DNA from 4 places in the Sporosarcina sp. P16b genome. Region 1 is predicted to be linked to each of the others. Evidence: riboswitches for the same ligand, from Rfam matches in the RefSeq annotation. Region 1 holds a riboswitch; each other region holds the start of a gene.

Region 1 (7,827 bases):
GGTACCTCATAAGCAAACACTACTTTGTCGGTTGCCAAATTCTCGATAATAAGTTCATTTTGATAAGCGAGAACTACAAAATCCAGAAGCGGTAACTCGATATCATGATCTTTCAACCACCGTGTCAAAAAATACTTTTTTCTTTCCAACTCTTCTATTGGACTTTTCAATACCAAACGATTGCCACTCAACTCTTCTTTAATAAACTGAGTAGGATTCTGTGTAATGAAAAGTTTACCGGCCATGTTTTTCACTTCAAAAACTATAATGGCACTCGGTGTTATTAATAGCGAATCGATTTGAAAATATACGTGATCATGCTGAAGATATAGATCATGAAGAATGGCATACGGATAATCTGGTTTAAACTCCCGCATCTGATAATCGAAATCTCTTTCTCCACCAAACCCAGCTTGGCTATTGTAACAGTCCTTCTGTAACTTCAAGAAGTTCGGATGGTTAGGACGTAGCCTCTTTAGCAACAATTGCTGACCAACTAAAATTTCAGGAACTTTCCTTTGCTTATAAATCAATACAAATTACCCCCTTTTTTGTTCCTATAAGTATAACAAGGAGGTAACCATTTGAGAACATCTGTGTGTTTTTTGAATTTCAGTGTTAAATTGAGGGGCACTTTTCAATTCTACTAGCATTTTGGGTAATGAAATTGAAAAGTTGACTTGATATGTATTCATGTAACGCCATATTTGATGAAAATAATTACGTTTACCTTACTAATTAGTGAACTTTTCTCACTTTTGCTGGCCATTTATGACGTGACACTTGTATGGGACATCAAAACAAGTAGAACTTTCAATGATAGGTAGCTGAATAGCGCGATGTGGCATGACTTTGGCGCGGTTTCAAGCGGCAATAGCGCGATGATGGATGACTTTGGCGCGGTCTAGACTGCTAATAGCGCGGTCTTCCTCAACTTTCGCGCGGTTTACGCTCCGAATAGCGCGGTCCGTCCCCATACACCCACTCCCACTACGTCCCCCTCCCCCGCCACCTCCCAAACCACAAAAAAGACTGCACCAAGAAGCCGTCACAACTAACATGACCCCCAGCGCAGTCTTTCTATCTATCTATCCATCACATCACAATATTGCTCTCCTTCGCCTTCTCCATAAACTTATCGCTCGACTTATTGAAAAACTTCTTCAATCCAAGCCCAACACCTAACGCCAATGCGAAATAGATAAGTAAATAAAGAATTTGTTTCAACGCGACTCCCCAGATTATCCCACCAATAGATTCACGCAATAAGGTGATGGCATGCGTGAATGGCATAAAGGCAGAAATCTGTTGGAAGAATTCTGGCGCCATCTGGATGGGGAATGTGCCCCCTGATGCACCGAGTTGCATGACCATTAAAATGATCGCGATGACTTTCCCGGTGTTACCGAATACAGACACGAGTGTGTAGACGATGGTAACGAATACGACGCTGATCAGTACACCGAATAATACAAATGGCAACTTGTTGACGACGTAGACATTCATGATGAATAACTCACCGAGCGTGACGATTAATGATTGAATTGTGCCAATCCCAGCGAAGATAATCAATCGTCCAAGATAGGTTTGATAGTTTTTAAATCGTGTCTTCTCTCGAATGTCGACTTTCAATGTAGACACCATCAACAACGCACCGACCCACAATGAAAGTGTCGTGTAGAACGGGCTCATGGCTGAACCGTAGTTTGGAATCGGATATAACGCATGTTCATTCAAGACAACGGGTTCAGCAAGAAACTTACTGACACCTGTCGGATCTGTTGAAAGAACATCCAATAATCTATCCAAGTCTCCGTCTTCTTCTAACTTGCGGATCTTTTCTGCTAACTTTTCAATTGTGTCTCGTGCTTCTGGGAAGTGTTGTTGCACTTTCGCCAAATCTTTTTTGCCAAGTGCCACGCCTTCTTCTGCCTTTTCAAGCGCAGTCCGCAGACGTGGAATCCGTCCGTTTACTTCATCCAATACGTCAGATACATCATACAATGCATTCGTTGCATCACGGATCGCGGATTTATACTTTCTCGTCAAATCACTATTGACGAAATCGATAGCCTCTCCAACTGAACGATCCAATTCTCCCGATACACGATCGACTTCAGCCAAATGCTTTTTGCCGTTCGCTTTTGATTCATTGATTCGACCCACTAAGCCGTCCACTGATGAATGGGCAGATGTCAGGCTGTCTTGAACCGTTTTGATTCGTTCGATTTCATTGGACAGTGTATCCGAATTAATAAATTTCTCAAGATCCGTTAATCCATTTTGGATGGAGCCAATTGCCGAAAGTCCGTTATCGATTCGGCCGACCATCGTTTGAAGTACACCAATTGTCACCTTGGGATCTTCCGTCGTTTCTAGCAATCCAGCAAGTTTCTCATCAATTTCTGTTTTTGAGGCTTGAAGTTCATTGAACCGATCGCGAAGTCCTTCATCGAAAGTTTGTAGTTGTTCCATAGCATCTTGAATTGCATTTTGGCTATTCGTATCGAATTGATTGCGTGCATCGACAATCTTCTGCTGGCTTGCCTGTAGCTGTCCGTTTAGTTGATTCAACAACTCGAGGCTCGGTTTCTCCCCTTTAGTAATAGCGGCTTGCACTTTATCAATGGCTTGTTTGGTCGACGATAATTGATCCCGTAACGCGATGAATCTCTGTTGCAAACCGTCAAGTTTGTCACTGCCTGTCACTTTACTTGCCGCTTCTAAAACAGAAATGACTGTATCCATTTTACCAATCTGACTTTCTATCGCAGTAGACATAGTGTCGAATTGCTCCTGGTATTTACTGAAGTCAATGGATTCACGCTTACCGATTAAGCTTTGAACGACTTTCTGTGCATTGCTGTTTACTTCAGTCGCGCGATTTAATATGCTCGTCATATTTACGGAAAGCTCATTCAACTGCTTCATGAGCTTTTGAGTTTGCGGTGATAATACATTTTCGTAATTGCCTTTAATTTTTTCCATATCTTCAGCGAGTTTGTCAGACAGCGCTTGTGTTTGCGTAATTAAATCAGTCGCTGGATTGTTACCGCTCTGCAAAGTAGAAATGATCGTTTCCAAATTCTTTTTCAGACGGTTTAAATCTGTGACGCTATCATTCAAAGTACTCTGCAAATCTTTAATGTTTGTAGATTCTTTAAGGTTCTGATCTTGTTTTTTCAAATAATCGTAAATATCATCTAAACGCGCATTCGTATCTTCCAACTTGCCTTGCTTATCACGTAGCGATTCGACAAGACGATCGACGTCTTCTCCTTTGCCTGACAGCTCGCTCGTTAAATTAGGTACTTTGCGAAATGCCGTCTGTGCACTCTCCAAATTAGACGTAATGACGCGCAACGTGTGATCCACAGCCTTTTCATTCTCTTGCAACTTATTGATCAAGCGTGCGTTCAACTTTTTCGCATTAGCATGCACGGCATTGACATCATCCAGCACGACATCTACGCGATCAATAGATGAATCGGCAAAATCCAAGCCTTTATCTACCATCTGTAATTTCGAATAAATTTCAGGAATGTCATATTCCAATTGATAAATTAAATCCCGTAGTTTTTCGATATTCACTCGATTTCCTTCAATTTCTACTCCGAGATTATTGAATACTTTGAGGACTGCTTCATTCGCTTGTTCGACGAATGTTTTGTCGATATTTTCTACAATAGCAGACGCGCCTTTGCCCGCTACTTTCGGGGAAATTGCATTGATTTTTTCATTAATATAATAATCCAATGATGGCTTTTTAATATCATCGGTTACGATACTGCTTAAATTCTCTGAGAAGTCTTCCGGAATAATGATCGCAGCATAGTAATCGCCGTGTTTCACGCCTTTTAACGCTTCATCTTTCGTTACAAACTGCCAGCCTAGATCGTCGTTCTTGGTCAGCGAGACGATGACTTCATCCCCGACATTGAATTCCTTATCCTCGATTTTTGCACCTACGTCTTCACTGACGACCGCGACTTCTACGCCTTTCGTATTGGAGTAGGGATCCCACGAAGCGAGGATGTTCATCCAAGCATAAAGGGAAGGGAGAAACGCAATCGCCGCAATGACAATGAGCGCGGCTTTATTCTTGGAGATATTCCGGAGATCCCGTCTGACTATGAACCAAATTTTATTCATCTAGTATAAACCCTCACTCTATATTCCGTCATTCGCACGTCACACTAATAAATTGGAGAAAATTGTATTGTTTAACACGTCCGTGATTTGCTTCTCCGTCAGCTGTTTGTCATGCGTTTTTGACCAATCGTTAACTAGTGCTACATAAGATTTGAATAAAAGATATGCAATCAGCTCGCTGTCACATGGCTTCAATTCTCCTTTTGCGACACCGCGATCAATCTTTCCAGCAATGAAATTCACTATTTCCTTCTCAATAGTAGTTAACACATCTCCTACAGCAGGTGTGCGCAACTCTTTCTCTTCTTCTATCAGTTTAATGAATAACTGATGCGTCTCGCGAAATTTCAGCAACTGCATAATACGCGCATGGGCATTCTCTTGAAAAGTCGCACCTTCTATAGCTGTCCGTTCAGAGATATCTTTCATTTCTTCAACCATTTTCCACACAATTGAATGAAATAATTCCTCTTTATTTGAGAAAAACGTATAGATCGTACCCTTTCCTACATTCGCTATCTTCGCTACCTGATCCATCGTCGTCGCTTTATAGCCAAACATCGAAAATGATTTTTCAGCCGCCAATATAATTTCTTCTCTTCGATCCATGAAGACACTCCCTTTAAAATGACCGAAATACCATTCCGGTCTGCTAGTCATTATATTACATAGATGACCAATTAAATGCAAGAGGTTTGCGGATTGTTACTAGAATAGTTACTAAATTGAAGTTGACTACTTTACTAGACTATGTAACGATAAGAGTTGGATAAACACTAGGGGTGCTTTAGCTGAGAAAGGCGTTCGCCTTAACCCTTGAACCTGCACTAGATAATGCTAGCGGAGGGAAGTGGACATATGACGGATTTTGGCCGTACTATGCAACCGCTTCGCACAGAGAAGTGGTTTTTTTGTGTGAATTTTTTGAAGAAATGAGAAGTGGTAAGAATATGATGAATAAAGTTTTAGAGTTTACGAATGTCTCTTTTCATTATCAAGCAACGAAAGCTTCGAAACCTACTGTTATTTTCGATCAAGTTGACTGGCACGTTAAAGAAGGCGAATTCGTTAGCATTATTGGACCAAGCGGGTATGGTAAAAGTACGTTATTCCGACTCGTCACCGGCCTTGAGAACCCTGACAGTGGGAAGATTTCATTGAACGGAGAAGTGACAATGGGGCGGCTAGGCAAGGTCGGCTATATGCCGCAGCAAGACTTACTCATGCCGTGGCGAACGATTCTAGAAAATGTTCAATTACCAGTAGAGCTTCAAGGACGCAAACCTTCTTCCGATGAAATCATCCAACTACTCGCTGACTTCGGACTAGCTGGAGAAGAAAACGCCTACCCTGGAAACTTATCCGGCGGGATGCGACAACGTGTTTCCTTTTTGCGAACGATCCTGACCGGCTCAAATATTTTATTATTGGACGAGCCATTCAGCGCACTGGACGCAATCACGCGGCTGACGATGCAAGAGTGGCTAATCGATCAATGGCAGAAACTCGATAAAACCATCGTCTTCATCACACATGATATCGACGAAGCTTTATTTCTATCCGATCGCATCTTTGTGCTCGCTGAAAAACCGGTGCAGACGATTCGCGAAGTCATCGTGCCTCTCAGCCGACCACGCACGACGCGGGACTTGGCACGCCCGGAACTGATGGAACTGAAAGAGCAACTCATCGGCGACCTTCGTTCGGAGGCGCGGCTATGAAGAAGATGACTTCGTATAGTTGGTCTATACTTTTCGTCGCGATCGTACTTGGCGTATGGGAAATTGCAGCACGTCTTTACGACAAAAGCTTCCTCTTCCCGTCCCCTTCTGCGATTCTGATCAGGTTATGGGAGCTGAAAACGGAGCTGTTTATCCACCACTTACCTCCGACTGCTTTAACTATTTTGATCGGCTTATCTATTTCGATCATCATCGGATCCACACTGGCGATTGCGATGTATAGTAAGAAGCCAATTGAGCAAGCGTTTTACCCTATTCTCATCGCGTCGCAAACGATTCCTGTCATTGCGCTCGCACCGATTTTTGTCTTGTGGTTCGGCTACAGCATTTGGAGTAAAGTCGCGGTCACCGTCCTCATTACTTTTTTCCCGATAACCGTCAGCGTTTTCGACGGCTTACGCTCTTCGGATAAAAACTTGCATGAATTAATGCGGACAATGGGCGCATCTTCAAAAGATATCTTCTATAAACTAGACCTACCTTCCGCTTTGCCATCATTCTTCTCCGGGCTCAAAGTGGCGGTTACACTTAGCGTAATCGGTGCAGCTATTGGAGAATGGCTAGGCGCTCAGGCAGGACTCGGGTATTTCAGCAGAAGAATGATGACGCAATTTGACAGTGCCGCCGTATTCGCACCGATCGTCTTGCTTTCTGCAGTAGGTATTATCTTCTTTCTACTCGTCGTCGTATTAGAAAAACACTTTTTACACTGGAGGAATCATCAATGAAAAAACGTCTGTTCCTTAGCATCATGTTTCTTCTGTTATTGCTAGCTGGATGTACGAAAGATACACCCCCTGCTAAACAAGAAGAAACACCTAGCAATGAAATGAAAAAAGTTAGTATCATGCTCGACTGGTATCCGAATGCCGTACATAGTTATCTATATGTAGCGCAGGAAAAAGGCTATTTTAATGAAGAAAATGTGGAGGTAGACATTCAATTTCCTGCCAATCCGACCGATCCAATGAACTTGACTGCAGCGGGAAAAGTGACACTTGGACTGTATTACCAACCCGATGTCATTTTAGCGCAAGCAAATGAAGATATTCCGGTTAAAGCGATTGCCTCCATCGTGCGTGAGCCGCTTAATTACACCGTCATGCTGGAAGAAAGCTCGATTCAATCACCTAAAGACCTTGAAGGGAAAACTATCGGCTATCCCGGGATTCCACTGAACGAATCGTTGATTAAAACGATGGTGTCGAATGACGGGGGCGATTACGACAAAGTACATATGATCGACGTCGGATTTGAACTGGAATCTTCACTCGTTTCAAAACGCGTCGATGCCGTGACGGGAACATTTATTAATCACGAAGTGCCTGTCATGGACTCAAAAGGATTCAAAACACGCTACTTTAATCCGGTAGACTATGGCGTGCCGAATTATAGTGAAATCGTGTTATTGACGAGTGATGATACTTGGGATAAAGAACAAGACGCGATCCAGGCTTTCTGGCGAGCAGCACAAAAAGGCTATGAATTTATGGTAGAACAGCCCGAAGAAGCACTCGACCTCTTGCTGAACAACCAAGATCAAGCAAACTTCCCGTTGGACAAAGCAATCGAAACGGAAAGCTTACAAATTCTATTGCCTAAGATGGATACACACGGTGAAGCTTTTGGCGCTCTGGATGAAACTTCGTGGGAAGATGTACGGGACTGGCTCCATGAAATGGAAATGATCAAGACGAAACCTGAAGTGGACGATATGATCTTAGATATTAGTACGGATGAAATGTTTTCTAAAGTAACGAAGTAAAGTACACAAAAGGCTATTGCGGGCGTCTCCATGACTGATCGCAATAGCCTTTTTCGATTGTATGTGATTAGTCAGGATATACGGTAAACATCACAGCAAAGGACTTCTTCATTGCAATCCCATTTTTATTCTGTAGCCCTCGATCCACACGTAAATAATGAACACCTG
Region 2 (7,827 bases), on a different contig from region 1:
AAAGCCGTCATAAAGAGAAAGTGTACTTAGAAAGTGCACATTTAATGAAGAGAATACAACGCGTAGAAACCGATCACGGACGTGAAATTGGAATTCGATTAAAAACTCCGCGTGATTTGGAAGCGGGAGACATTCTGTTTATGGATGATAAGAATATTATTTTGGTTGATGTCCTTTCTGATGATTTAATTATTATTAGCCCGCGGACAATGCTTGAAATGGGAACGATTGCCCATCAACTTGGAAATCGTCATTTGCCTGCGCAATTTGAAGACGAGGATATGCTTGTGCAATATGATTATTTAGTTGAGGATTTGCTAAAAGAAATGGAGATTCCATTCAAGAGAGAAGAACGAAAAGTTGCAAAGGCTTTCCGTCATATTGGGCATAGTCATGACTAATCATGCGTTATCTTTGTTACAGCTATGCGATTCTAGTTTTCCCATCGGCTCTTTTAGTCAATCATTCGGATTAGAAACCTATATTCAAAAAGACAAGGTCACCGATGCTAACACATTTTCTGAGTGGTTACATGTCTATGTGCATGAACAGCTTGCTTATGCAGACGGCTTGGCTGTAAGACTCTCATATGATGCACTGGATAACGATGACCTGGATAAGGTTTGGGAATTGGACCGCATATTGACTGTACAGAATCTTGCTCGCGAATCACGTGATGGTACACAGCGTATGGGTGATAGAATGTTAAACATTGCAGAAGCCATTTACAAAATACCTGTGTTAACTACTTATGCCCAAAAAATTCGTGATAAACAAGCTTTTGGCCATCCAGCCATTGTTTTTACGATGATCGGACATCATCTTCAAGTAGAAAAGAATACAACGGTTTTATATTACTTATACTCGACGGTTGTTAGTCTTGTGCAAAATGCTGTACGGGCAATCCCGCTTGGACAAACTGCTGGACAGAAAATCATTTACACTTTTCAACAACAACTTCAGCAAACGACAGACAAAATAATGGAATTAGACGAAGAAGAGTTTGGCGTTGTATCGCCAGGCCTTGAGCTTTCACAAATGCAACATGAACGTGTCGGGATACGTATTTTTAGTTCGTAATGAATATAATGAAATTGATAATAAGGATGTGCTTAGAATGGGACCAATTAAAATAGGTGTCGGTGGACCAGTTGGTGCGGGAAAAACCATGCTTGTTGAAAAAATTACACGCGCGTTAGATGGCGAAGTGAGTATGGCGGTTATTACCAATGATATATATACGAAAGAAGATGCCAAATTTTTAGTTGCGAACGGTATTCTTCCGGAAGACCGTATTGTCGGCGTGGAAACAGGAGGCTGTCCACATACGGCAATTCGTGAAGATGCTTCGATGAATTTCGCTGCGATTAATGAATTGAAAGAAAAACATTCCGACCTCGAGTTGATTTTTGTAGAGAGTGGCGGTGATAACCTAGCGGCTACTTTCAGTCCAGAACTCGTAGACTTTTCCATATATATAATTGACGTAGCGCAAGGTGAAAAAATCCCGCGCAAAGGTGGACAAGGAATGATTAAATCTGATTTGTTTATTATTAATAAAACAGATTTGGCACCATACGTTGGGGCGAGTCTTGAAGTAATGGAGTCCGACACAAAAGTATTTAGAGGAAATAAACCTTTCTTTTTCACCAATTTAAAAGATGATCAAGGACTAGATGAAGTGGTTGAATGGGTCAGAAAACACGCTTTGTTAAAAGGACTAGGACAAGATGTCTGAATGGACAGGTGTTCTTGACCTTGTCATGGAAAACCGACAAGGACGCTCCGTGGCGAAAAGCGTTTACTTTCAAGGTGCATTTAAAGTGATGCGTCCCGTTTATTTCAATAAAAATAGTTATCCATGCTATTATTTATTGAATCCTGGCGGTGGCTATTTAGATGGAGATCGGTATCAAATGAAAGTCACGCTTGGTGAACGAGCGATGCTGACGTTGACGACCCAGTCAGCGACGAAAGTATATAGAACACCGACCGAGCAAGTATATCAAGAAACAGTCATTCGTATGAAAAAGGATAGTTATCTAGAGTACTTACCGGATGCACTTATTGCATACAAAGATGCCAGTTGCTATCAAAAAAATAGTATATACATGGAAAAAGGAGCAACTTTGCTGTATGCCGAAATTTTGACTCCGGGCTGGTCGCCGGAAGGAGAAAAATTCAGCTATGACATGCTCCGTTTGAAAACCGAGATTTATATGGAAGGTCAACTTGTTGTCTTTGACCATATAAAACTTCATCCAGCGTCACAAAATATGAATGAGTTAGGCTTTATGGAAGGATACACACATTTGGGTTCCTTAATTGTCGTGGGAGAAAAAACGAATGATGCTCTATTGGATCGATTATATGAAACTCTTCAACAAGAGGCTGGAGAATTTGCATTCGGATTGTCTAAGCTTGCCGTTCCTGGCTTCACTATACGCATCTTGGCAAACTATACACAAGTCATAGAGCGAATTATTTCAGTCTGCCACCACGTAATTAGCGAAGAATGGGATCAAATGAAACCAAGTTTTTTAAGGAAGTACTAGAAAATGCCCGACAATTCAATGAGTTGTTGGGCATTTTCTGTCCGTTATGCTAGTACTGCAGAAATTAATATGCATGGAAAGTAATAAAGAAGGCTAAATTATTCCGTATATATTCTGCAGTTTGTTCAAACAACTTTGTCACTGTTCAAATGATTGAAACACAAAAATTAGGGTATTATTATACATACGTGGTGTGTCATTCGTAGGATTAACCATGTCCGTCAAGTCAATAGAATGTATAGCAGTCTTTGCGTGTATTGGTTCAACACTCACGGTAATTATTAAAGGCTGCAATAAGGTTGTTACACATGTGTGAAGTTAATCTTCTGCCTGGTAGTGAGTGAAGATGTAATAGAGTGTACGGGGAGTAAGTTCGCTACGACTTACGGTGTTTGGACCATATATTCGAATGATATAAAGCATAGTAGAATATTAATGGATTTGACAACAACCTATTGCTAAGTTATATTAGAGTTTAAATTTTTTTAAAGGATTTTATACGTGAGCAGGAATGATGGGTAATTAAACTTCAGGCTAGAAGGCTTGAATTAGTAGTTATGGATAACGTAAGATGAGCCATTTTATAAAAAGAGGCTTTATACTATTTTTGGAGGTGTTCCCTGTGGTAGATGACTTTGAAGCAGAAAAAGTTTTTGAAGACAGGCAGTACGAGCGAATTCAGTTTAAGCTCATCTTAGAAGGTCGTAAGTATAAAGGTGACTATCATGACGGTAAAATTCAATGGCTTAATCCACATCCCAAACATGATGTTGGCGAAGAAGAAATAATTGCCATAGAGGATAAAGTTTTGGAACTTCTATCAGAGCAAGGGATTCGAAGTGAAGCGGATGATATTGAGATCGAACAATCGAATAGCGGAAGTCAAACTCGACCACTTCAGTCATTTAAATTGAAGATTCAAGGCGAAGAATTTAAAGGTACATTCATTAATGGCAAAATTGAATGGTATCATCCTAAACCACGACGTAAATTAGAAGAAGAGCGCGTAAAAAAAATAGAAGAAGATGTTGAGAAAAAGCTAAAAGAACATCTAGAATAACAAATTGACACTGCGTGAAATCTGCCGAATAAACGTATTCGATTGAGTGAGACCAACATAAGGTCTTCTGCCAATCGCTGTGTTGTATGTAGGCTACGTGCAATCTCAATTCGTTTGACCTTTCTGACAAGTTAAGACTACAATGAATATACAAATGAAATAGTTGTTACCGCTAGGGGTGCTCTCTGGAGCTGAGAGAAGCATATGCTTTAACCCTTTAACTTGATCCGGTTCATACCGGCGTAAGGAAGTGGTGTAGATGTTACTTAGCTGATTTCTGTGCTCTGTGATGTCTCTCCGCCACTTCTTGTCAAGAAGTGGCTTTTTCATTTATCACGAAAAAGGAGAGAGTATACATGAAGTTTACAGAACGTTTATTAGAGAAGACATTACCGATTTGGAGACAGAATCATAGTCACCCGTTTGTCCAAGAGATTGGAAATGGTCTGTTGGATCAGGAGAAGTTTCGTTTTTATATGGTGCAAGACTATTTGTATTTAATTGACTACGCGAAAGTGTTTGCTGTGGGCACAATGAAGGCTACGGATGTAGAGACGATGGGTAAATTTGCTGCATTGCTTAACGGTACACTACACACCGAAATGGAACTTCACCGTCAATATGCAGCACGCTTTGGCATTACCGAGGAAGAGCTCGAGAATGCTCAGCCGTCTCCAATTGTCCTAGCGTACACGCACTATATGCTACATGTAAGTCAAAACGGCTCTCTAGCGGAAGTTGTCGCTGCATTATTGCCGTGTGCGTGGAGCTACTGGGAGATCGGCAAAGAGCTTTCGGAATTGCCTGGTGCGCTGGAACATCCATTGTATGGTGACTGGATTCGCATGTATTCATCGGAAGACTTTGGCGAGTTGGCTACTTGGTGCTTAGAATTAATGGACGAAACTGCAGAAGGCAAGCCTGAATCAGAATTAGTGAGGTTAGAGGAGATCTTCCTTAATATGACTCGATATGAGTATATGTTCTGGGACATGGCCTACACGAAGCAAATGTGGCCTGGTATGCATGAAGGACAGATGATTACAAATTAATATATAAGAAACGTCCGACTATTTAAGTTGGATGTTTTTCATTTAGAATTGAATGGATATAAACAGCGCATGCTATTCCTAAAGGAGGTGTGCGCCATCTTTGCAAAAATAGGTTTGGCACTTGGAGTTTTATTGACAAGTGGGTCGGGTACTAGTGATGAGTCAGCTGCTGCACTTAGTAAAGTGGAAGTACCGGCATACGCCAAATGGTCAAGGCTTGCGATCAAACAAACGATGCTCAAATATCCTCATGCAGATATCAAGGATTATTTGCATATCGCAACCGACTCAAAAAAAGTTACGGGCGTGGAGAAATTTCAGCTTTGGTTAAAAGAGGAAGAACGGGAATTCGGTTTAATAGTGACTGTCACCTATTCAGCTGAAACAGGTAAATTTATTCGCATCGATTTTCAAGAAATACCTGTTCAATAAGCCAATGCCCCTAGACCATATAACATGGTGCAGGGGCGTTGGTTTATTCGGGATCTCTTTGATAAAAGAAATTGGGAGTTATAATGTCATTGGCAAACCGTTTGTGATAGACATAGGTAGCGGCGGGTGATAGTGGTGGAATGAGCCATACCCAGTTACCTGTCACTTTTCTTCCTGCACTTTGCTCTTTCTTTTCGAACGATTTGAATTGTTTAGCTGCGGTATGATGATCAACAAGTGTGACGCCTTCTTGCTGGTAGGAATGTAGAACGGCTATATTCAACTCTACAAGTGCTTTGTCTATCCAAAGAGATCGATTGGATTTCGTGTTAAGGCCCATCAGTTTGGCGACAGACGGCAAAAGATTATAACGGTCCGCATCTGCAAGATTACGCGCTCCAATTTCCGTACCCATATACCAGCCGTTAAATGGTGCCATAGGATATTCAATTCCACCGATATCAAGACGCGTATTGGAAATGATCGGAACAGCATACCATTTTGTATGCAACTCAGAAATTCCTTTGATTTCGGGATGACTGATAGGTACCTCTTTTACTAACGACTTTGGCAATTCAAAAAGCCGCGGAGATTTCCCATACTCTTGAATGACAAGCGGTAATACATCAAAAGGTGTTTTGGCTCCTTGCCAACCAAGGCTTTCACATAACTTAGTCATTTCAATGGATGTAGAGTCACCAATGTTGATTTGTTCTTCTCGTGAAAGTCCTAGTTCATCATAACAACTGTGAATAAACTGGACTGCTTCTTGAAATAGCTCTATTCTATTTACAGATAGCACCATAATCATCAATTCCATATACAAAGTGTAGCATCTGGCAAATACGATGAGCTGACATAATTTCGGCAAATTACTGACTTTTCATTTAATCTGAGAGTAACCGGTGTATCATTTCTTGTCCTGCGTCTTTTGGATAGGATCGGTATAGATGTCCTGATAAGCGAACTGGATCACCGAAGAAATACCGTTCATATTGCGTTTGTCTTGTGCCGAACGAACTCATCGTCAAATCCCAAGCCAACCGAAATAGTTGTACACGTTCAAACGCGGTTTTCGTAGCACCTTGTAGGTACTTTGTGAGATCAGGTTGAATAGCCGAATGGAAATCCTTATCGGTAGGTAGCGCAACCATCCCACTTGCTCCAATTAGCTGAATGATTTCACTAAAACGCGGATAGACTTTGGGGAAAATATTGCTAGCTATTTGAAGTGGTATCGCACTTGGACACATATAACCCCATTGATCGGGTAATGCATCGGCTTCGGATTTATCTCGCAAGGCTTTCATCGTTTCGAGCCCTATAATTATTTCAGACAATTTCTCTTGAATGTGGAGATATTCCGCTATATTAATCGTTTGGACGAGTTGCTCTGCCAAATTTAACATGAACTCCGTCTTGACGATCTGTCTCGTGATGACTTGATGGGTAGCAAATGGATGAAATGAACTCATTGAGAAAAATTCTGAAGCTACTTCCTTATTGTGATGAAAGAATACACGCTTCCACGGGACGAGAACATTATCGAAAACAACTATAGCATCCATCTCTTCAAACCGTGAACTCAGTGGGTAATTAAACGTAGAATTCCCGCCTACAAATGATTCCCTGCAAAGAAAACGTAAACCTTCTGTACTGGAAGGAATGGAAAAGGCGAAAGCTTCATCAGGATCCCCAAGAAATGAAGGCGTGCTGAACACCAACACTTCATCCGTCACGCCGCCCTGTGTGGCTAGTAGCTTTGCTCCTTTAATGATGAGCCCTGCAGATGTCTTGCCTACAATCTTTGCGGAGATCGGTTCATCTGACGTATTAAAGGCATTTTGTGATCGATTGACCTGCGGTGTAATAAAGGTGTGAGTAAAAGATAGATCTTCTTCTCGCGCACGTTCATACAGCGCTTGAATATGTTCTGGAAAACAGTTTTCTTTGCCGAGCAAGTGAGGGGAAGAAGAGGCAAAGCTCATGATCACCGTATTGAGGTAATCTGGACTTCTACCAAGTAAGCCACAGGAAAGTCTTGCCCATTCTTCTATCATAACTCTTCGTTTCTGCAAATCCATTTTAGTTTTCGGTTGTAAGTAAGAAAGTCCAATTGGCTCGTTTGTGACTGGTGAGGCGTATGTCATGAGAGCCTTATGTGAAGGTGATAATTGTAAATCATACAGAGAAGCCTTTGTTTCAATAAGCCCTCTAAAGGCTGGATGTTTAGAAATAGGTCCTTTTAATTGCTGTCCATCTAGCCAAATCTCCGCGGCCTGCTCATTTATTCTACGCACAAACTCGTTGCCATTTATAGCACCCATACTATTCCTCCTGAATTTTCTAGTTGGTATAGTATATTATGAAACCTTCAAGGATGATCAAAATGTTCTCAGGCAGAACAATAGGTAATAGTTTTGATACAATACAGAAAGAGTACATAGGGAATGTATCCAGATCAGCGAAAGGCGTGTGTATATTGAATAAAGAAATGGTAATGAAGTATATTGTGGCGTGCACAAATCTATATGGGATTGTGCCTATTGAAAAAGTAGTGGAGATTTACAATGATCAAAATGAAGAGAAGATTCCATTGGATGAAGTGGAAAGATTTTTGCAAACTAAGCGAGTGAAAGATAAACTAGAGGAGAGCTTCGTCTATATTCAATCAAACGAATTTGTAGCTGAAGCGACAAGCGAAGAAGCCGAGAAGGACAACCTAAGA
Region 3 (7,827 bases), on a different contig from region 1:
GTCAGGCGCAGCTTTACGTATCGCCAAAAAACTGGATGGTTTATGGCACTTGGCATTTCTATTCGTAGTTATCCCGCCAGCAATCCGCGACGTCGTCTACGACTATGTTGCAAAAAACCGATATAAATGGTTCGGTAAAAAGGAATTATCCTGCATGTTGCCTTCACCTGAGGATCGCCAACGTTTTATGGCATGAAGATTTTACCCATGACAAAAATTGAATACAGTAAATAAAAAACTGAAAGCAAGGTCCCATGTGTTGAGAGTTGCTTTCAGTCCTAGCCTTCCTATTCTTTGGAAGGCTTTTTATATGAAGTTAATTCCTTATACTCTCCGTCAGTGAAAGCACGAGATCTGGTTAAGAAACGTTTCCCTTCCACTCCTTCAAGCGAAAACATCCCTCCACGTCCGTCGACTACGTCAATAATCAGTTGTGTATGCTTCCAGTATTCAAACTGGCTCTTCATCATATAGAATGGCATGCCGCCAATATGCCCAAGCAAGATATCCTGATTACCAATAATCAAGTCTCCATCTTCGTAACACATCGGAGAAGATCCATCACAGCAACCGCCAGACTGGTGAAACATCAAAGGGCCGTGCTTATCTTTTAACCATTCTATAAGGGCCAACGCTTCTTCTGTTGCGACTACTCGATCTGGCATAGGAATTCCTCCATTCACTTCGGATCCTCCAGATAGATTCAATCAAAAGAATCCTAGTTTGCTTTCGTCGTAGCTAACTAGCATGTTCTTCGTCTGCTGATAATGTGCCAGCATTTGCAAGTGGTTTTCACGTCCGATTCCTGATGCTTTGTAGCCACCAAATGCAGCGTGTGCCGGATATGCATGATAGCAGTTCGTCCATACACGTCCTGCCTGAATACCACGACCGAAACGATACGCTGTATTCATATCGCGCGTCCATACACCTGAACCTAGTCCATATAATGTGTCATTCGCAATTTCTAGTGCTTCTTCTTTATCTTTGAATGTCGTAACCGCTACTACAGGACCAAAGATTTCTTCTTGGAAGATCCTCATTTTATTATGTCCTTTAAATACAGTCGGTTGCACATAATACCCCTCTGCAAGATCACCTTCAAGTTTGTTTTGCTCACCGCCCGTCAGACATTCTGCGCCTTCTTGTTTTCCAATGTCTAAGTAAGAAAGAATTTTCTCTAGTTGTTCAGTGGATGCCTGAGCACCCATCATAACCGTCGGATCCAAGGGATTTCCTACTTTGATCGCTTTAACACGCTCAAGTGCGCGTTCCATGAACTTGTCATAAATGGATTCCTGAATCAATGCACGGGACGGACATGTACAGACCTCACCTTGGTTCAATGCAAACATAACAAAACCTTCAACAGCCTTATCAAGGAATGCATCGTCTTGCGCCATGACATCCTCGAAGAAAATATTCGGAGATTTTCCGCCCAGTTCCAATGTAACCGGAATCAAGTTTTGAGAAGCGTACTGCATAATTAGACGACCTGTTGTCGTCTCCCCCGTAAAGGCAACTTTATTGATGCGCGGATTGGATGCTAGTGGTTTTCCTGCTTCCAGCCCGAAACCGTTGACTATATTCAGAACACCCGCTGGTAGTAAGTCTTCGATTAATTCAACCAATACCAAAATGGAAGCAGGTGTTTGCTCAGCTGGTTTTAACACGATACAGTTTCCTGCAGCCAATGCCGGAGCAAGTTTCCATACCGCCATCAGAATCGGGAAGTTCCACGGAATAATTTGCCCGACGACTCCTAACGGCTCGTGGAAATGGTAGGCTACTGTATCGTTATCAATTTGACTAACTCCGCCTTCTTGCGCACGAATTGCAGAAGCAAAGTATCTAAAATGATCCACTGCAAGCGGAAGATCGGCATTCAATGTTTCACGGATAGCTTTCCCGTTATCCCACGTTTCAGCTACAGCTAGCATTTCCAAGTTCTTTTCAATACGATCCGCTATCTTCAGCAAAATATTCGAACGTTCAGTGACTGATGTTTTTCCCCATGCATCTTTTGCTGCATGAGCTGCATCTAGAGCCAGTTCAATGTCTTCTTCTGTAGATCTAGCTACTTGGGTAAATACCTTACCTGTAACTGGCGTGGAATTATCAAAATACTGGCCTTTTACTGGTGCTGTCCACTTGCCACCGATGAAATTATCATAGCGTTCTTTGAACTGAACCTTTGAACCTTGTGTATTCGGATTTGCATAAACTAGATTTTCTGAAGCTTGTACCATACTGCGTCACACTCCCTGTTCTCATTAATTTGCTTGTATCCCAGCGCAATCGTTATGCACGCAAAGCTATTATACGAAACATAGTTTCACATTATTCCTAATGTGTACGCTTTTATAAGCTATCTATTATTTTAAACTATTCAGTAAGCGCTTTCAACAAAATGCCATTATAAAACAATGAAAAGGTTTTTGAAGTTCCAAGCCTATAAAGTTCGATCCAGCAAATGGCACCTCGGTGACTTGTTGTCGAGTAATAGAATGAAAGGCCGGAAGTATTGCAGCCAATAGATAAAACACAAAAGAAATAAGTGAAAAATTGGAGATATGGAAAAAACATAAGCAAAATGGAAAAATTGAACTGACAGCAGAGTCAATTGGAAAGTTGAACGTCCGAGTCAGAAAGCTTAATTCGGAACGGAGGAGTTTTCAAGAAACGATCAACTAGTAAAGCATAGTTAAATGAACCGCCGCAATTCACTATGGATTGCGGCGGTTCATTGTTAATTACACGTCATATAGCGCCAATAGTTATCTCCTAGCACACCCGTCAAATACGCCAATCCTTCACTTTCAGTACGATGCACAGGACGCCAGTTCTCGCCATCAATCGCTAAATAAATTTCATGATGAGGCGCATCATTATGATAGCCAACTAGATCTAAGTTACCTTGCTGATCCAAATGAGCTTTCATTTCATAGTGAATAGACGGTGAAGCGGTTAATGGATTGCCTACATCATGATTGATTGTAAAATGAACTTCTGTCGATTTCTCCTCCAACCGATCGATTTCTATACCCTCTACAGAAGCATGGGCATGACGCTTATACCGTTTCATAGTATTTAAGCCAATTGACGGCCCTGTTGCTTTCGTAAACCGCAGATTGCTGTCTCCTCCGATGAACTCTCCTTCTATATCTACACGGGTACGGAAGCTCTTTCCTTCAGGGTTAAAGTCCCGATCGTCTCCTGTAAAGTATGGAATCGACGAAAAAAGATTCGGGTTTTTTATGATATCTTCCTTTAAAAAAGTCGTGTAGCGGAACTTCCATTGCTTCACTTCATTTAACTTTTTCCTGTCAGCCACTGGAATGAGTAATCGATCCCGTTGCTTTACTCGCACGGAAAATGTATAGACTTCTTCTGTTGGTTTATTATTAGGATCTGGAGGCATAATCACTTCATACACTTTTGATGCGATTGATTTACTGACATTCATTTTCTGATTGCTATCAAGTAATGGGCGTGTTGCCACGACACTATATACTACCGCCTCAGAAGAACTTGTCTCGCGATCAATAAAACGATTATCCGTAATTGTCTCGATGTATTGTCCATTCCGGAAAACATCAAACTTCTCTACATCCTTAATCCACTCCCATGACAGAGCAATTTGTGATGGGGCGGCAATCGTTGTGATCACCAAGCGTTGTAAAGGATGTTCATCTTCCTGTACTTCTGTCAGAGGTGATGTCTGGATAACAATTACATCTCGAACCCGTCCTTCCTCCACTCGTTCCACTGTATATTGAAAAGGATATGACGGATCTAGCTCTCCATCCGTAAACTTTGGAGCCGTTCCTTCATATACTTGTCGGTCATTTTTATAGACACGGTAATAACCACCTGTGTCACTCCACGTGAATGATATATCATCCAATGAATGATTCATCTGTTGAATTTCGAATAATTTCTCCATTTGCGATCTGCTCCCTTTTATCTATTTCATCTGAAACAGTTATACGCCTTCAGATAATTATGTAACATTCAGCATATCGTTATACCTTTTCATCTATGCACAATCACTCATTTCCAATTACTTTGATCCTATAATGCCAGTATTATTTTAACCTTTTTCATGTATATGATATAATCAGCCTGTCTAATACATAGCCACCACTAGGGGCGCCTTTTATTGGCTGAGATGCAATTACGCAAACCCTTTGAACCTGATCTAGTACATACTAGCGGAGGAAAGTGGGTAGTTTTCATACCCAACCGCCCACCTATGCATGGGCTTTTTGTATATATACCTTTTTAAGGAGGAAAAGAAACATGCAGCTTATTCAAGAACTTCGTCAAAAGCAACCGCTCGTTCATTGCATGACAAACTTTGTAGTCGCGAATTTCCAGGCAAATGGGTTACTTGCAATAGGCGCTTCTCCCGTTATGGCGGATGCAGTGGAGGAGGCAGAAGACATTGCAAAAATTGCCGCTTGCAGTATTTTAAATATTGGTACATTGAAGCAACAAACAGTAGACGCAATGATTTTGGCGGGAAAAAGTGCCCGCGCAGCAGGAAAACCTGTAGTACTAGATCCAGTTGGTGCAGGTGCTACGGCTTTTCGTAAAGCTAGCGTTCTAAAAGTGTTGGACGAGGTAGATATCACACTAATCCGCTGTAATACAGGGGAACTTGCTGCGATTGCAGATGTTCCATGGGCCGCTAAGGGTGTTGACGCAGGAGAAGGTTCTGCCGACATCGAAAGTATAGCGAAAAAGACTGCCCTTAAGTACAACTGTCTCGTGGCGGTTTCAGGCGAAGTCGATTTAGTCACGGACGGCCATTCCACATTATCCATTACGGGCGGCCACCCGATGATGACCACCATAACCGGCACGGGTTGTTTACTCAGTTCTGTCACGGGTGCATTTCTCTCCGTAGGAATGGAACATCCCCTGGAAGCCGTAGCAGATGCACTTTCATTTTATAAACGGGCTGGTGAACAAACTGCAAAGGTTTCACATGGTCCTGGCGACTTTGCTGTAAACTTCTTAAATACCTTACATACATTGGATAACGAACGGAAAACAATTTCAGTATACTAGACAGGAGGTTTTTCGATTGACAGTACAAGTAGCATTGACCATTGCCGGTTCAGATAGCGGAGGAGGCGCAGGAATTCAGGCCGACTTAAAGACGTTTCAGGAGCTAGGTGTATACGGCACTTCTGCCATAACTGCAGTGACTGCTCAGAACACACACGGTGTTCACAGTGTTTATCCAATACAGACAGATGGAGTAATAGCACAAATTCGTGCAGTACTGGATGATTTTGATGTAAAAGCATGTAAAACTGGGATGCTGTTTTCGGCGGAAATCATTACTGAAGTAGCTGCGCTATTAAAGGAATACCCTCCGTTTCCTTTAGTCATTGACCCTGTCATGATTGCAAAGGGAGGACAGGCTTTATTGCAGCAACAGGCGATTGAAGCATTAAAAGAGCATTTACTACCGCTAGCTACCATTGTCACTCCAAATATTCCTGAAGCGGAAGTGCTAACCGGAATGAAAATACGAACAGACGAAGACATTCGGCAAGCTGCAGCCGCTTTTATCAAAATGGGAGCAAGAGCCGTCGTTATGAAAGGCGGTCACCGCAATGATGTACTGGATGCAAAGGATTATTACGCGGACGAAGAAGGGCAGTCATTCACTGTAACAACACCTTGGATTCAAACCAAAGATACACACGGGACCGGATGCACATTCGCAGCGGCTTTGACGAGTTTTCTGGCTAAGGGCTATTCTTTGACGGATGCAGTTGCCGAAGCGAAGCAATTCATACAGGCCGCGATTGAAAATGGCCTGAAGATTGGTTCAGGGCACGGACCAACCAATCACTGGGCATACGGTGAACTGAAAAAGGAGATGCACTGATGTCAAACATGGAAGTGAGGAAAGCATTAGGCTTATATTTTGTAATGGGTACACCAAACGCTCAGAGTCAGGATCCGTTAGCAATAGTAGAAGCGGCTCTTCGCGGTGGTGTCACATGTTTCCAGTTGCGTGAAAAGGGATCTAATGCGCTTGAAGGCGAGGCTTTGCTCGGATTCGCTAGAAAGTGTCAGGCACTTTGCAGATTGTATCGTGTTCCTTTCATCATCAATGACGATGTGGATTTGGCATTGGCCATTAATGCAGACGGGGTTCATGTAGGACAAGATGATGAACAGGCAGACAGCGTGCGTCAGCGAATTGGTCGGGATAAGTGGCTTGGAGTTTCAACTCACAATGCACATGAGGTACAAATTGCACAATCAATCGGGGCGAATTATGTAGGTCTGGGTCCGATCTATCCGACGTCAACCAAACTCGATGCTTCGGCAGTTGTAGGTACCACTCTAGTAGAAGAAATCCATACTGCGTTCCCTGACATGCCGATCGTCGCTATAGGCGGCATTACACTGGCTACTACCGGCTCTGTTATCCAAGCCGGGGCAGACGGTATAGCTGTGGTCTCCGCTATCGCATCGGCTAAAGATCCGCAGTACGCAGCAAGCGATTTATCAAACACTATACACTCTTTGTTGGCATGAATGGGGATCGTATGAATACACGGAAAATGATTTTCATGACAATGTTTGTCGCAATTGCAGTTGCCGGCTCTGCATTCGTTTCATTCCCTGCTGGTATCGCCAGAGCGTATCCCATACAGCATACTGTAAATGTCATAGTGGCGATCGTAATGGGTCCGGGGGCCGCTGTCGTGGTAGCGTTTATGACAGGACTCGTACGTATACTGACAGGGACAGGTTCACTGCTCGCATTTCCTGGCGGGATGATCGGTGCGTTTTTAGCTGGCGTATTATACCGGCGTTTCAAAAAGAATTGGAGTACAGGCATCGGGGAGGTTATCGGTACCGGTTTGATAGCACCATTGTTTGCAGTGCCTTATGCCAAAATCTTGATGGGCACGACCGTAACCGCTTTATTTTTCCTACCCCCTTTTCTTGTATCGACGGTGAGTGGGACAATTATCGGTCTATTATTAGCTCCAAGACTCTTGAAATTAAAGATTTTTAGAGATTTGCAGTAAGACCATGATGTAGGACAAAATGGTGGGCAAGCGTAATGAGGACAAACTTGTGTCCGGGAACGTTGATCAACGATGTTTTCTAGCTTCCAAATCATCTATTCTAAAAAGTAAGATCCGCAGAGAATAGTCTCTGCGGATCTTTTGTCGATTTCCCGGGAAATAGAGTGTATTATTTCCTCGTATAATGATAATAACTCTTCATTTCGTCCGCAGGCACCATATTTCCGCCCGTTCCCCATACAAGGTGCGTTGCGTTTTTGGAGTCTGCTAACGGTAATGTAGACTTAATAACTTGTACAGGTCCTGTCATACCAGCAAGTGCTGAAGGTTCCAGCCAGATGTCTTCACTATCCGCCAGCTCTTTAAGAAGCGTAAATAATGTCTGATCTTCTACCGTATAGCATCCTGTGAGGAATGGTTCCATCGTTTTTCCAACAAATGCAGAAGCTGTACCGACTGCTAAACCATCAGCCGCAGTTTTATTGTCCAAGCCAAAATCTGCAACCGAGACTTGGTCGTGCATTCCTGTCATCATACCAATCATCATGCACGGTGAGTGTGTCGGTTCAGCAAAGAAGCAATGCACATGATCACCTAAAGCCAATTTTAATCCGAATGCCACGCCGCCTGGTCCCCCGCCTACGCCGCAAGGTAAATAGACGAATAGAGGGTGCGCTTCATCGACAGTAATATTCTGCTCTTTCAATTGTGCCGCAACACGTTCCCCTGCCACTGCATATCCCATGAATAAATCCGTAGA
Region 4 (7,827 bases), on a different contig from region 1:
AAGTAAAAGATAGCGTCAAGCAACAAATTGGAAGTATTGCGCTTGAGATTGAAGAGAAGTCCGAGTCCACATATGCGGTAGTCAATGATTTAATCGAGCAATCTACTACACTCGAAGGAAAAATTCAGGAGAGTATTGTCCGTTCCGAAACGTCAGTCCATCAAGCACAGTCTGGAATTAAACAGATGTCACAGATGGTGATTACTTCGGAGACGATTGTCAAGGAAACGAAAGGCATGGCGGCATTGATTGAAGAATTAAACCGCGCATCCATTCAAATTGAAGAAGTCGTTCAACTAGTGAAAAATATTGCGGATCAGACCAACCTTTTGGCACTGAACTCTGCAATTGAAGCGGCACGTGCAGGTGTTCACGGAAAAGGTTTTGCGGTTGTTGCGGATGAAGTCCGAAACCTAGCTGATCAGACGAAACGGTCGACAGATAATATTGCACAACTCGTCGCGCAATCGAAGGCGAAGACGCGAGCTGTTCATGATGCGATAGATACTGTCACGAAGTATGCCGATATGGGCATGAAAGAAACGGAAACAACTAGAGAGACATTCCAGAACATAACTGAGACGGTTCATTTGACCATAGACGATATCCAGCATTTTTCAGACCATATGATAAATTTGCAAAGCGTCATTACATCAATTGGCGGCGTATCGAAGGAAGTTGTATCCACTTCTTATGAGTTGGAAGAAGCGATAAATGTCCTATAAAAGGAAGTGAGAATGAATGTTTTTAGCATGGAGCGAAATCAAAAAGAATAAATTACGATTTTTACTCATCACATCGATTTTACTATTGGTGTCATTCCTCGTGTTCTTCCTATCCGGACTGGCAAATGGATTAGCCAGCATGAACAGAGAAGCGATCGACTCGTGGAAAGTCGATGCAGTTCTTCTGACAGAGGAATCCGATAAGAGTTTGTATGAGTCGGCACTTGACAAGAAAATAGCCGATGAACTGGATGCGAAAGAAACGGCTGTTGTTAGCCAAATGGGCGCCATCGCAAACAATGGTGATACCAAACAAAATGTCATGCTCTTCGGTATAGATAGAGAAGAGTTCATCAAGCCTGAAGTTAGTGAAGGGGACCCGACATTTTACGTTCAAAACGGTGTCGTGGCATCTGATGTGCTAAAAGATGAAGGCTTTAAAATAGGGGATACGCTCGAGTTATCCTCAACAGACACGAAACTGACGATTGTCGGCTTCACGGAAAAAGCTCGTTTTAATGCGTCGCCTATTCTCTATATGAAGTTAAATGATATGCAGAAAATTAAATATGGTGACGCCTATACAATGAATAAAGACTTGGTTAACGCAATTGTCATTAGAGACAAAGACTGGGCTACACTTTCCTTGCCAGACAATACGGAAATTATTGAAACGGAAACATTTATCGAGAATCTACCGGGTTATACGGAGCAGAATTTGACGTTGACGTATATGATTTACTTCCTATTCGTCATTTCAGCGGCAATCGTTGCCATTTTCCTGTACGTATTGACTGTCCAGAAAATCAGCATGTTCGGTCTGATGAAAGCGCAGGGGATTTCCAGCGCTTATTTGGCAAGATCCGTTATCGCACAGACATTCATTCTCGCGTTGATCGGGGTAGTCCTAGCATTTGGACTGACGTTGCTTGCGGGAAGCTTCCTGCCAAATGCAGTTCCTATCATGTTTGATATACCTACCATGATCATTTATGGGGTGGTCTTAATAGTAGTGGCAATTCTCGGGGCTGTCATTTCGGTTTGGACGATTATTCGAATTGATCCGCTCGAAGCGATAGGGGGGTAAACGATGGTACTGGAACTACGAAATGCGAAAAAGACGTTCGGTGAAGGCAATACGCTCGTTGAAGCGATGAAGGAAACCAATTTCTTAGTTGAACGTGGAGAATTGGTCGCGGTTATCGGTCCGTCAGGTTCAGGTAAAAGTACGTTCCTGACGGTGGCTGGCGCTCTGCAAACACCAAGCGAAGGCGAAGTCATCATTAACGGTAAAGAATTATCGCAGCTAAATGAAAAGCAACGTTCAAAAATCCGTTTGCAGGAAATCGGGTTTATATTGCAAGCTTCCAACCTTGTGCCGTTCCTAACTGTTGATCAGCAGCTTGAATTGCTAAATAAAGTGAAGAAAGACAATATGACCAAAGATGAGCAACGTAAGTTATATGAAGATTTAGGTATTACCAAGTTGCGTAAGAATTATCCATCTGATTTATCGGGCGGTGAGCGACAACGTGTGGCGATTGCGAAAGCATTGTTCAGCAAGCCAGCGATTCTTTTGGCGGATGAGCCTACCGCTTCACTCGATTCGGATCGGGCGTTTGAGGTGATGGAGTTGTTGCGTAATGAAACGAAGTCGAATCAGACAGCGACCATCGTCGTGACACATGATATACGATTGATTCGATACGTGGATAAGGTGTACAAGATGACGGATGGTGTGTTGAAGTTGGAGAGTTCGGCTGAGATGGCATTGGATTCGACGGAATAAGCGAGGGTTGAATAAATAATGAAATAAACGCTTCGGAAAGCTGTTTTATGGCTTTCTGAAGCGTTTTTTTATTGGAGGATTTATTGGGTATGCTCATAAAATTGGACGGAGCGCTCTATTGAACGTGTTCATCGCTCATAGTCCAGGGGCCAGCGCTCTATCCAACGTGTCAACCGATCATAGCCCACGCGCAAGCGCTCTAAGCACAAGCATCATCCCAATAAACCAGCGACGATCTTCCGTGCAACCATGATATCCTTCGTTCCATGTACCAACATCCTGCCATCGCGGAATAACACGAGTCGATGAGCGTTGTATTCACAGGAAACCAAATATGGGTTTTGTTTTAAATTAGAAACAATACCGCGAATGGATTCGGCAAATGGTAGTAGTTCCACTTGTCGGTTCCTTGGCCATGTCAGTTGCACGGTGTCGCGTCCGCACAGCACGGCAGTCCGAATGACTTCATTGGCAGATAGGTAAGGATAGGTTGGAGTGTCTGAGCAACTCGGACAACTAGATTTCTTCATACTGTGCACGTCCATTGCAGCACGTTCGCCTGTCCATAGATCGACGGATTCCAGGCGCGGTTCCATCTGCGCACCCGTTATACACTTCAGCAATTCGGCGGTTTGACGGGCAGCCGTTGTAACGACGATTGGTGAGATGACGCCGACTGTATCGCATGTTAAAGACTGTGGTGGTAACGCTTCGAGTAGACAATGCAAGCAGGGTGAGCCTTCTTTTACACCAATAGGAAACGTCAGCCCGTAGCTACCGACGCAAGCACCCATGAAGAAAGGGATGCCGAGTTGTAACGCTGCGTCATTTGCTAGTAATCGTGTTTCGATATTATCTGTGCCGTCGAGAATGAAATGATGTCCCTCGAATAGGTCGAGAACATTTTCAGGTGTCACATCCGCCACAATCCCACGAACTTTCACATCGCTGTTGATAGCGCGCAAACGGCTTTCTGCTGCAATCGCTTTCGGCAATTGATCCATGACATCTTGCTCTGTGTATAATTGCTGTCTATGAAGATTGGTCCACTCCAAAATATCACGATCAACAATCGTTAGTTCGCCGACCCCTGCACGGACAAGCATTTCCGCTCCGGAAGAACCGAGTGCACCCGCTCCTAAGACGAAAACTTTTGCCTCGCGGATACGCTGTTGTCCAACTGGTCCGATAGGTGCAAATAGCTCTTGCCGAGAATATTTTCCGGTCAATTCGTCACAAGCCCTTCAGTTGGACTGCTTGCTACGCCGTAATCGCGGACTGGCATACGTCCTGCCTTATAACCGAGACGTCCTGCTTCAATCGCGAGTTTCATTGCTTCTGCCATCATGACAGGATTTGCGGCTTCTGATACTGCCGTATTCAGCAATACACCGTCTGCTCCGAGCTCCATCGCGAATGCCGCGTCTTTTGGAGAGCCGACGCCAGCGTCAATGATGACGGGGACATTCGATTGCTCAATGATCAATGACAGATTCAGCGGATTCAGAATGCCTCTGCCTGAACCGATTGGCGCAGCGCCCGGCATGATGGCATGAACGCCTAATTCGCATAGTCTTCTTGCGAGCACTACATCGTCTGACGTATAAGGCAATACAATAAAGCCTTCCTCTAGCAGCATTTCAGTAGCGCGTAATGTCTCTACAGGATCTGGAAGCAATGAACGGCTGCATCCGATAATTTCCACTTTCACCATGTCACAAAGTCCTGATGCCTTTGCAAGACGTGCGATATGTACGGCTTCTTCTGCTGTACTTGCGCCTGCAGTATTTGGAAGTAATGTATAGCGAGTTAAATCCAATTGCTTTAGAAAATTGGGCTGCGACGCTTCGAAAATATCCATGCGTCGTACTGCAAACGTGAGGATTTCTGCTTCTGATACTGCAACTGCCTGCTTTTGTATTTCAAATGAAGGATATTTCCCTGTGCCTAGTAATAACCGTGAAGAGAATTCTTTATCTGCAATTTTTAACATCTTCATCCGCCTCCTACAAAATGTATAATTTCAATTTGGTCTCGATCCATAATCGGTGCGTCATAGTGATCTTTTTGCAAAATCTCTTTGTTTTTCTCCACAATCAAAATACGATCACCTAATCCCAAATGCTCAAGTAACTGTTGAATCGTCGCTACTTCTGGAACGACCGAATAGGTTTTTCCGTTCAGATCAATCATTTTCTTCATTAGACACGACTCCTATTCTATAACTTTGTAAGACTTTTAATGAACGCATAGGGGATAATACAGCCACGCCTGCTACGCCGTTTCGTTGTAAATCAGGCAAGTGGAGCGGCTGAATTCCGCCGATTGCATACACGGGGATCGAACTATACTTTGCAATAGAAAACAATTCTTCCGTGCCGCGCGCTGGTAGGCCGGGCTTTGATTTCGTCTCGAAAACATGCCCGTGCAAGAGCCAATCCGCGCCTTCCGTCGTAGCTTCCTTTGCTTCTTCCATTGAATGAATTGAGCACCCGAATTGTAGCTCGGGAAATTTCCGAAGTGCATCCCGTAAAGACATGCCATAGCCAGTCAACTGCACTTTTCTAAGGTTCAGCTCGCCAGCCACGTAAGGTCTGGCATGTATAATGAGCTTATCGAGTGGAAATCCGCTATTCGCAAGACGCGTAATCAAATCTGTCAGTTGTGCATCTGTCTTGGACTTTTCACGCAAAATAATAGCATCTAGAAACGGCGCTGTCTGCTGCAAGTGTAAAGTCAGTTCGTCAACCGAAAGACAGTCATCAGTCACGCCAAGTAACTTCATTCATTCCCCTCCAATAGAAAAAACCACTTCCCGAATCGGAAAGTGGTGGATGTGTCGACAGAAATATATACGGAACGACTCGCCACTTCCCTCCGCAGATGCTAATCTGTTCAGGTAATAAGGGTTTCAGAGCCACACTCTTTTCTCAGTCCTTGTGAAGGATTCCCCCAATGGTCAAAATATTTAGTTTTCAGAACTAGCGTATCATGTACGTAGTGGAATGAAAAGAGTTTCTTTTATAAAAGTAATAAAGCATCCAAATCGAGAATATCCACCGTTTTCATGCTGGACTGCCGAATCCAGCCCGACTCCTCGAATGCGCTTAATTTGCGACTAATTGTTTCAGGTGTCGTCCCGAGGTGGGAGGCGAGATCTTTGCGACTCATCGGTAATTCGACTGTCAATTGTTGTTGTTCTTCAGATAAATCGGCTAGATATAGGGCGATACGCGTTTCTGCTGCTTCCATACCGATCCGCGCTGCCCGTTGTTCTGTCCGGGCGAGGCGAGAGGAGAATTCCTCTAACATCTTTAATGAGATCGCAGGATGTTTTTGTAGAAGTTGTTGCATTTGATCACGTTGAATAATACATAATTCCACGGGTTCAAGTGTTTCTGCGTAGGCGTCATGAGGTTTGGCATTGAATAATGACAGCTCACCTGTGAAATCTCCCGGTTCTAAAATTCGCACGAGTTGCTCTTTGCCGTTTTCTGACAGGCGGTATACTTTGATTCGTCCTTTATGCAAAATATATAAACCTTCGGAGCAGTCGCCTTCATTGTAAATGATTTTTCCACGTGGATGCGAAGTGTTTCGCGCGAGTTCCTACTACGTGTTTCATCTGTTCAGTTTCCAAATGATTGAACAACGGAACGAGCGATACACACATATTTTGATCCGTCGTATTATTGTGGGGCTGTTGACTCATTCACTTTCACCTCGCTTATATTTCGACTGGCTGGTTTGTCACTAGTATAGCGTATTAATCGAATGGCGTTCAATATAACCAAAAGTACACTTGCTTCATTTATGGAAGCACTGCCTGTAACAATCGGTCCGTCAACTGGAACTTGTTCTCCTGAGCGAACGATTACTCGGTCACCGACTACTACCTCGTCAACAGCGATTGTCATTATTTTACCATCTCGAAAGACACTTGCTTCTAGTGGGGCCAGATCAATAAGTGCCTTGAGGGACGAGCGGGTTTTCTCCATTGTACGAATTTCAAGTAGCGCTCCGAATAAAAATAAGAAGGTAACTGCAGCGGATTCTACATACTCACCAATAAATAGCGCACCGATGACCGCGATGGTCACGAGAAGTTCAATACTAAAAGCTTTCATGCGGATAGCTTTCCATGCCTTGATTGCAATCGGAGTACCCGCGATTAAAGTGGCCGCGATTAATGTAATCTGACGCGCGTCATGAAGGCTTGCGAAGTGCAAGATGATCGCTGCTCCAAGCAAAATCGCGGATAGGGAAGTGATGCGTACGGTTTGCTTTGCGTTCATTTGAATGCCTCCTCTCTATGAGACTTTTTTATTGAGAACTGGATAGCCGAGTTTACTAATTAATTCCTGTAATTCATTGGCTTCTACGATAGATTCATCAAACTCGACTCGAACTTTACTTGAATGGAATAATACTTTTACTCGCTGTACACCTTTTGCTCGAGATAGTGCACCTTCAATTTTTTTGACACATGACGGGCAACTGAATGGTTCCATTAAAAATACGACTTTTTTCATTGATCTCATCCTCTTCTTGTGTATTTGTCAACTTAAGTATGAGAGTATTTTGTGAAAACGACCTTGACGCCCATCAACTTTTGTCAAACAATACTTTTTCTTCTCGTCAAAGTGCTTTATACTGAATAAGCAGTATACATTTATGAATAGAGGAGAATCGTACGGATGAAATTAACCTATTCTGGTAAAACGAAAGACGTCTACCGCTTGGAAGATGGCCACGTGCTATTGAAATTCAAGGATGATGTAACAGGGGAAGATGGTGTATTTGATCCAGGTGCCAACACAGTAGGCCTGACGATTGATGGTGCCGGGAAGTCTGGACTTCGCATGACGAAATACTTTTTCGAGAAATTGGAGGAGCAAAACGTACCGACGCATTACATCGATGCCGATCTGGATGAAGTGACGATGACGGTGAAGCCTGCTACGATCTTTGGTAAAGGATTAGAAGTGATTTGTCGATACCGTGCGGTCGGAAGTTTCTTGCGCAGATTCGGTGCGTATGCCGAAGAAGGACAAGTATTGGATGCATTCGTGGAAGTGACGCTAAAAGATGATGAACGTCAAGATCCACCCATTTCAGAAGATGCTTTGGCACAACTTCACATTTTGACGCATGAAGAATATGCGGTACTTAAAGAATTGACCCAGCAAATTTCTGAAGTAGTGCGATCAGAGATGGCGGAAAAAGGTTTAGAACTTTATGATATCAAATTGGAGTTCGGTCGCGATCCTGAGCGAAACATCATGTTGATCGATGAAATTTCAGGAGGCAATA

The links. A riboswitch is a leader RNA that binds a small molecule or an ion and turns the genes downstream of it on or off. The one in region 1 is predicted to bind thiamine pyrophosphate.
Region 2: it holds a riboswitch for thiamine pyrophosphate, as region 1 does, so the genes downstream of both, tenA (thiaminase II) here and CSV77_RS06005 (ABC transporter ATP-binding protein) in region 1, are expected to answer to the same signal.
Region 3: it holds a riboswitch for thiamine pyrophosphate, as region 1 does, so the genes downstream of both, thiM (hydroxyethylthiazole kinase) here and CSV77_RS06005 (ABC transporter ATP-binding protein) in region 1, are expected to answer to the same signal.
Region 4: it holds a riboswitch for thiamine pyrophosphate, as region 1 does, so the genes downstream of both, CSV77_RS11145 (thiamine phosphate synthase) here and CSV77_RS06005 (ABC transporter ATP-binding protein) in region 1, are expected to answer to the same signal.

Annotation. Positions count from the first base shown of each region.
Region 1 is NZ_PDYO01000003.1:58,191-66,017, reverse strand. It holds gene CSV77_RS06020 (nuclease-related domain-containing protein) at 1-533, opposite strand, end outside; gene CSV77_RS06015 (YhgE/Pip domain-containing protein) at 1,096-4,152, opposite strand; gene CSV77_RS06010 (TetR/AcrR family transcriptional regulator) at 4,192-4,761, opposite strand; TPP riboswitch at 4,921-5,018, shown strand; gene CSV77_RS06005 (ABC transporter ATP-binding protein) at 5,106-5,873, shown strand; gene CSV77_RS06000 (ABC transporter permease) at 5,870-6,622, shown strand; gene CSV77_RS05995 (ABC transporter substrate-binding protein) at 6,619-7,659, shown strand; gene CSV77_RS05990 (S8 family peptidase) at 7,727-7,827, opposite strand, start outside.
Region 2 is NZ_PDYO01000005.1:19,973-27,799, reverse strand. It holds gene ureE (urease accessory protein UreE) at 1-401, shown strand, start outside; gene CSV77_RS07895 (urease accessory protein UreF) at 394-1,080, shown strand; gene ureG (urease accessory protein UreG) at 1,118-1,738, shown strand; gene CSV77_RS07885 (urease accessory protein UreD) at 1,731-2,555, shown strand; gene CSV77_RS07880 (YheE family protein) at 3,178-3,615, shown strand; TPP riboswitch at 3,780-3,881, shown strand; gene tenA (thiaminase II) at 3,972-4,667, shown strand; gene CSV77_RS07870 (DUF3889 domain-containing protein) at 4,716-5,099, shown strand; partial or broken gene CSV77_RS07865 (nitric oxide synthase oxygenase) at 5,143-5,814, opposite strand; gene hpaB (4-hydroxyphenylacetate 3-monooxygenase, oxygenase component) at 5,987-7,426, opposite strand; gene CSV77_RS07855 (hypothetical protein) at 7,489-7,827, shown strand, end outside.
Region 3 is NZ_PDYO01000005.1:91,123-98,949, forward strand. It holds gene CSV77_RS08275 (thiol-disulfide oxidoreductase DCC family protein) at 1-196, shown strand, start outside; gene CSV77_RS08280 (DUF779 domain-containing protein) at 288-665, opposite strand; gene adh (aldehyde dehydrogenase) at 708-2,249, opposite strand; gene CSV77_RS08290 (DUF3238 domain-containing protein) at 2,750-3,946, opposite strand; TPP riboswitch at 4,139-4,240, shown strand; gene thiM (hydroxyethylthiazole kinase) at 4,303-5,076, shown strand; gene thiD (bifunctional hydroxymethylpyrimidine kinase/phosphomethylpyrimidine kinase) at 5,093-5,908, shown strand; gene thiE (thiamine phosphate synthase) at 5,908-6,567, shown strand; gene thiW (energy coupling factor transporter S component ThiW) at 6,579-7,067, shown strand; gene CSV77_RS08315 (D-serine ammonia-lyase) at 7,237-7,827, opposite strand, start outside.
Region 4 is NZ_PDYO01000008.1:114,230-122,056, forward strand. It holds gene CSV77_RS16930 (globin-coupled sensor protein) at 1-725, shown strand, start outside; gene CSV77_RS11120 (ABC transporter permease) at 742-1,812, shown strand; gene CSV77_RS11125 (ABC transporter ATP-binding protein) at 1,816-2,514, shown strand; gene CSV77_RS11130 (ThiF family adenylyltransferase) at 2,727-3,743, opposite strand; gene CSV77_RS11135 (thiazole synthase) at 3,740-4,513, opposite strand; gene thiS (sulfur carrier protein ThiS) at 4,510-4,716, opposite strand; gene CSV77_RS11145 (thiamine phosphate synthase) at 4,700-5,299, opposite strand; TPP riboswitch at 5,370-5,478, opposite strand; gene CSV77_RS11150 (Crp/Fnr family transcriptional regulator) at 5,536-6,045, opposite strand; gene CSV77_RS17140 (hypothetical protein) at 6,074-6,226, opposite strand; gene CSV77_RS11155 (P-type ATPase actuator domain-containing protein) at 6,204-6,809, opposite strand; gene CSV77_RS11160 (heavy-metal-associated domain-containing protein) at 6,825-7,046, opposite strand; gene CSV77_RS11165 (phosphoribosylaminoimidazolesuccinocarboxamide synthase) at 7,212-7,827, shown strand, end outside.